DNA from 2 places in the Paenibacillus sp. JT22N1 genome. Region 1 is predicted to be linked to the other one. Evidence: a T-box and tRNA genes for the amino acid it is inferred to sense, from the RefSeq annotation. Region 1 holds a T-box; the other holds one or more tRNA genes.
The links. The T-box of region 1 lies ahead of ileS (isoleucine--tRNA ligase). A T-box ahead of a tRNA ligase gene usually reads a tRNA of that ligase, here a tRNA-Ile.
Positions count from the first base shown of each region.

Region 2: it has a tRNA-Ile gene. The T-box ahead of ileS (isoleucine--tRNA ligase) is inferred to sense a tRNA for this amino acid. The anticodon was not compared.

Region 1 covers NZ_JCAUAW010000001.1:215,645-219,072, forward strand. The annotation lists gene AC58UU_RS00955 (DUF1361 domain-containing protein) at 1-326, opposite strand, end outside; gene rocF (arginase) at 512-1,429, opposite strand; T-box leader at 1,777-2,035, shown strand; gene ileS (isoleucine--tRNA ligase) at 2,116-3,428, shown strand, end outside.
Region 2 covers NZ_JCAUAW010000003.1:303,929-307,356, forward strand. The annotation lists gene AC58UU_RS07810 (DUF2277 domain-containing protein) at 36-314, opposite strand; gene xylB (xylulokinase) at 446-1,972, opposite strand; tRNA gene AC58UU_RS07820 (tRNA-Ile) at 2,232-2,305, opposite strand; tRNA gene AC58UU_RS07825 (tRNA-Met) at 2,317-2,393, opposite strand; gene AC58UU_RS07830 (hypothetical protein) at 2,485-2,649, opposite strand; gene AC58UU_RS07835 (hypothetical protein) at 2,813-3,428, opposite strand, start outside.

The DNA of each region.
Region 1 (3,428 bases):
GTAAAGGAGAGCGCACCTTTTTGTACATATGAGTCTTTCAAAATCGTTAAATGAATGAAATCCGTAATGACATACGGAGAGTTAGGCAGGAATAATAACCAAGCTAATCCGATCACGATTAAAATGAACTTTTGCAAGATCATAGATTTACGAGTGTGTATAAAATGGGCTATCACAGCAAGTATGTACGGAATCCAAGCGAGGAATAAGTTCCAAAGTAGAAATTCAAAATAGGTTTGGTTTTTGAACAAAAAGTAGACCCCAATTGTGGAAAGCGAGAGCAAGATCAGAAAGAGATGGAGGTACCAGTGATTTAAGGTTTTCATTATAGGCTCCGCACTTGGTCTATGTATTTGGCAGTGAGTGATGCCACCCCACCCAAGATTATGTCTATATTTTACATTTATTTACTAGCTGTAACAAGCAAATAACCCGTTATCCTCGCAGTTAGCGGAGAGTAACGGGTTTGTTGTTCATTCGACGTGTGGTGACCTAGCTAAATTGCTTCAATCTACAGAATCTGCTTGCCCAACAAGGAGCTAATTAAGCCAACAGCTAATTGGGATGTTTTGTTATTGTCGTCGAGAAGAGGATTCACCTCAACGAATTCGGCTGAGGTTACAATGCCTGCTTCATGCAGCATTTCTACGGCCAGATGAGCTTCGCGGTAATGAAGTCCACCTTTTACAATTGTGCCTGTTCCAGGTGCTTCAATCGGATCCAGAGAATCGACGTCAAAACTAAGATGCACTCCGTCTGTTTTACTGCTTATATAGTCAATGGCTTCTTGCATAATGTAAGCCATTCCTTTGCGATCTATATCATACATGGTATAGCATTTGATTCCCAAAGAGCGAATGAGTTTCTTCTCGCCCTCGTCGAGAGATCTTGCTGCAATCAGGACGATATTCTCCGCTTTCACTTTATCATGATTGCCCATAATGCTGGTCAATAAGGGATGCCCCATCCCTAGACTGACGGCCAATGACATCCCATGAATATTACCGGATGGACTTGTATCGGCTGAATTTAGGTCGGAATGAGCATCGATCCAAATGACACCCAAGTTTTGATAATGGCCGGATAATCCAGCTAATGTCCCGATAGCTATGCTATGATCGCCGCCAATGACGAGAGGAAAGCGTCCTTGTTCCACGACCTGAGAGACTTGCTTAGCCAGAAGTGTATTTACTAGGGTAACCTCAGCCAAATACTTGAGGTTGGTTTGATCAACTTCAGCTGCCAAGGGAGTCGCTTTATCGTCCGGCAGACGGATATCAGCAATATGATCGATTGTGATATCCATTTGCTGTAGACCTCGAATTAAACCTGCTTGTAAAATGGCTTTAGGTCCTTTACTTGCTCCGCGTCGACCTGCTCCAAGATCAAATGGCACGGTAATCGCAGCAATAGTCGGTTTGGTACTCATACGATCAGCTCCTCTGGTCTGGACTTTGTTACAAGAAACTCGTTGCTAATCTTTAAGAGGCATCCTTAAATCGCTTTCATTTGAGTGAACGCTTCGAATAAAGCTCGTTTGTAATTAGGTTATCATAACCTAGCTCATAATTGGAGATTTTAATTTGGTTCTTGTGGCAATTGCTGCCGCCTGTTGGGACGCATCATTTCGTGATCATCATACTCCAGTATATGACAATGGTACTACGCTCGGTGAAGGATCTGAAACTGGTTATAATGGATGTTGCAAAATGAAAGTGAACTTGACATTCAATGAAGTTGATGTAAAAATGAATTAACTGATTGTTTTTAATTAATGTAAATTCATTGACGAGAACGAGTACGCTAATCCCCTTGATTTCCAGAGAGTTGGCCTAGAGCTGAAAGCCAACATTCAAGACTTAGCCGAAAATCCCCTCTGAGAAGGAAAGCTGAAGGAATTTTAGTAAGCTGACCCGGGATCCCGCCGTTACAAGGGCCGCGTATGATAGTACGTAGAACGAGAGCTATAATGATCATATCCTTATGATCGTTATGGAACTAGGGTGGTATCGCGAGATGTAATCTCGTCCCTTACGGGACGGGATTTTTTTGTTTTTTTACCACAATTTTTCACGATAAGCCCCAATCATTTTATTAGAGGAGTGTGAATTACACATGAGAAAAATTGATGTGAAAGAAAAAGCGAGAATCCGCGAACTGCGTGTTCTTGAGCAATGGAGATTGAATGATACATTCCGCAAGTCGATCGAAAACCGCAAAGGCAAAGCGAACTTCGTCTTTTACGAAGGACCGCCGACGGCAAACGGATCACCCCATATCGGACACGTGCTTGGTCGTGTTGTGAAAGATTTCATCTGCCGTTATAAAACCATGTCTGGGTACCAAGTCATCCGCAAAGCTGGTTGGGATACGCATGGATTGCCCGTCGAGCTTGGCGTGCAGAAGCAGCTTGGTATCTCGGGAAAACAAGAGATTGAAAAATACGGTGTAGCCGAATTTGTTGAGAAATGCAAAAGCAGTGTATTTGAATATGAAAAGCAGTGGCGTGAACTGACTGAAGCAATCGCTTACTGGACGGATATGGATAACCCCTATGTTACGTTGGATAATGGCTATATCGAGAGCGTTTGGCATATTTTATCCGAAATCCATAACAAAGGACTCTTATACAAGGGGCACCGTGTAAGCCCTTATTGTCCTGATTGCCAAACAACGCTCAGTTCTCACGAAGTGGCGCAAGGCTATGAAGACGTAAAAGATTTAAGTGCCACTGTGAAATTCAAGAGTAAAAACGCGAGCGAAATCTTTCTGGCTTGGACGACGACCCCATGGACTCTGCCTGCAAACGTAGCATTGGCAGTAAATAAAGACATAGATTATGTCAAAGTGAAACAAAAAGGCGAAGTTTATATCGTTGCGAAAAATCTCGCGGAAAAAGTATTCAAACAAGACTACGAAGTTTTATCTGTGCATAAAGGATTGGAATTCGTCGGCAACGCCTACGAGCCTCCTTTCGGCTATATTAGCCCAACCAAAGGACATATCGTCGTAGACGCTGACTATGTTATGGATACGAGTGGTACGGGTATCGTCCATATAGCTCCTGCGCATGGTGAAGATGATTACCGAACAGCCCGCCGACACGAGCTAGATTTTGTGAATGTAGTGAACTTGGCTGGACGTTACAATGATCAGATCACTGACTTCGCAGGACGCTTCGTCAAGGATTGTGACGTCGATATCGTGAAACACTTGTCAGAACGCAGCCTGCTATTTTCCAAAGAGCGCTATGAGCATAGTTACCCGTTCTGCTGGCGTTGTAAATCCCCGCTGCTCTATTATGCGATGGAGAGCTGGTTTATCAAAACGACCGCAATTAAAGAGCAATTGATCGAAAACAACAGTAAAATTGACTGGTATCCTTCTCACATCCGCGAAGGGCGCTTCGGCAAGTTCCTTGAAGAGCT
Region 2 (3,428 bases), on a different contig from region 1:
AGAAAGAACCCGCAATTACTTCATCTAAGATGTCATTAATCTTCTTTTGTTCCAAATCTTTTTGCATTCCTAGCACGCGCACGTTCGATTTCAACCTCACGATTACGAGGCTCAGCATTGGTTACCAACGAGTCAAACAGATTCCGGGCAACTAAACTAACATCCTTGACAGCTTGATTGAATGCCGCCTCATTCGCCTTCGAAGGCTCAGTAAAGCCCGAGATCTTTCTTACAAATTGCAGCGAGGCCGCCTGAATTTCATCATCGGTAGCCAAAGGGTCGAAATTGAAGAGTGTCTTAATATTTCGGCACATAGCTTTCTCCTTTTGATATCGTTATTAAATTAATTTTACAATAACATACGAGAATAAGCACACTATCCATTCTTAATAGCAATTAACCGTCGCACCTGGCGCATTTTATTAGAAAGAACTTATTTTCTGCACTATTGGCTTGAATGAGTAGTATTAGTATTGGTTAAACCACTCATTCTTTTGAACAATTCCTTATTGCATTGATATAACTCTCTAAAGATAGGGTAATTCTCTTCATAGACGGATCTATTCTTCAAAATAGGCGTAATCGGTCTCTCGGCTTGCTTCACCACGATTTCACACGCCTCCTCTATCGACGCGTATACGCCTGCCCCTACTCCAGCCATCATGGCCGCACCAATGCAAGCCTGCTCCTTCATAGCGGATGGATATAACTCACAACTGAGCACATCTGCAAGTATCTGCAGCCATACGGCACTTTTAGCTCCACCACCAGCCATCACGATTCGGTCAACTCTCACACCCAATGCCACCAATACCTCCAACCCATCGCGCAGCCCAAAAGCCACTCCCTCCATAACAGCCCGAACCAAATGGGCTTCATTGTGCTTCAGCGTTAAACCGAACATGACGCCTCTGGCAAAAGGGTCCATATGCGGAGTTCGCTCTCCAGTCAAATAGGGCAGGAAAATAAGCCCTTCTGAGCCTGGGGGAACCTGAGCAGCACTTTCATCGAGTGACCTGCTGTCCTTATTTTGGAGAATGTTCTCTGTTAGCCATCTATGTGATAGGCCGGCACTCAGCATCGCCGCCATCATATACCATTTGCCCGGCGCAGTGTGGGTAAAGGTATGAGTTCGCAGCAAGGAATCGTATGTAGGCGTATCCACAGGGACAAACCATTGTCCTCCTGTGCCCAGCGTGCACGAAGCCTGCCCCTGGTGTAAAACCCCATTGCCAATAGCCTGCATGGGTTGGTCTGCGCCGCCAAAGACAACAACAGTACCTGCTGGAATGGCACAATCGTTTGCTGCTTCAGTTGTCAGCGTTCCTGCAACCTCCCAAGGCTCACGAACGGTTGGCAGCAGTTCCGGATTAATTCCGAGCTGTCTCAACAGTTCACTGGACCAACACTTATTGGCTACATCATATGCTAATGTGCCTGAAGCATCTGTTGACTCAGTTCCTACTTCGCCGGTTAGCCTGTACCTGATATAATCCTTCGGCAGCATGACTTTCCAAATCTTCGCATAGGTATCCGGTTCATTCTGCTTTAACCACAACAGCGATAAAAGCAGAAAGCCGGTCGCAGCCCGGTTCTGTACTAGCTTGCCAATCTGCTCGATAGAATACATCGCCTCAAGCTGTTCCTTCTGTTCAAATGAACGCTGATCGCACCAAATAATCGCCGGCCGAAGCACTTGTCCGTCCATCCCTATCGCAACAAGCCCATGCATTTGTCCAGATAAGCCAATAGCGTAACGGTCGCTGCTACCTGCGCCTGCTTGCCTGACAGATTCAGACAAGGTTTGTTGTACAGCCTCCCACCATAGCTGAGGCTCTTGCTCCGCATAGCCGACTAAGGGCGAATGAATGTCATAGCTTTGCTGAGATAAGCCTACCATCCGTCCCGCGGGGTCCATGGCAGCCGTCTTCACGCTGGAAGTCCCTAGATCTATTCCGAGTAGTATTGTCATTCTATATCCCATCCATTTCTTAAGTGTTCAGCCTGTTTTTGCTGTCCAGTATGCTCTTATCCTATCTGTGCCAATATCGTGCATGAACAATTCTTCGACATTTGAGGTCACTGTCCCTTTAGGAATATTAGACTAGCCTGTAAAAGTACGTGCTAAAATGTAAAAAAGCCCCTCGATTTCATCGTGAAGAGATGAAATCGAGAAGCTTATTTAAGGGGATAAAATAATAAAAACCCTTATACCAAGGGTTTCCGTGCTATGGGCCCAGAGGGACTCGAACCCCCGACCAATCGGTTATGAGCCGACCGCTCTAACCAACTGAGCTATAGGCCCAAAGTAAAATTTGGTTGCGGGGGCAGGATTTGAACCTGCGGCCTTCGGGTTATGAGCCCGACGAGCTACCGGGCTGCTCCACCCCGCGTCATTAGCTGCCGCTCAACAGCGACAAAAATAAATATACACTAAATGCGAGGTCTAAGTCAAGCGTTAATTTCTAGGGCATTTCGTTTGAATTACGTGTTATAACGAACGCCAAATCGCCCTTTTTTAGATTTAAAAACTTCCACTTCTTGTGGGCATTCATAGCCGTAAATCCACCAGTCTTCTTCCATTCTTTTCGCCAGGCAGCCCGCTTGAAACTTGGAATCGTATAATTTGGCCCAATATATCCAGTTCATTGTATTCACTCCGTTATGTTCATTTCGTTAATCCTATCTTATCCAAAAAAAGGCCCCCTTATGAGCACTCCTCCACTAAGCAATGAGTTACTGCTCAAAATAAAGCAAAAAACTACTTGGAGATGCTCTAGAGCATAGGTCCAAGTAGTTTTCATTGATTTAACTATTGTTTGAAAGTAGTCAACAACCGTTTAACGGATTCACCATATTCGTTCGTGAATGTCTCAAATACCTTGACTTGAATTGGGAAGTCTAGTTGGTTTGATTTCGCATTTAGGTTAATTGTGTTTGTTCCATTGTATAAACGTCCCTCGCCTGACAAGGCTTCAACTGATTTCCCAACAGGATTTCCAACATTATCGAATAATTCGAATGAGAGCTTACTGTTAAACTTATCTACCGTTACTTGCTTATCCGGCTTAATGTCCAGATCCAGCTTCAACTTATAATCATAAGTCATATTACCTTGGAAAATAGCTGAAATTGTCCAATCTTTAATAGTAATACCATACGGGTACACGTCCAGCGTTTTGCTCGTTGGATCATTCTTCTGAACAGGTACTTTCGCCGTCGCAAGCAGTGATTTATAAGTCGTATCGCCACTAACTTGTTGGCTGTAAAGGTTCATTTTCAGGCCTTCACCCTTTTCAGATGCTGGAAGTGCATACGAATAACTAATCACATACGAGGCATTAGGAACAACACTTAGTGCTGTAGCTTCCTGTCTTCTTCCTCCATACGCATAACCATCTTTACTAACAAGCTCCGTTTGGATCGCC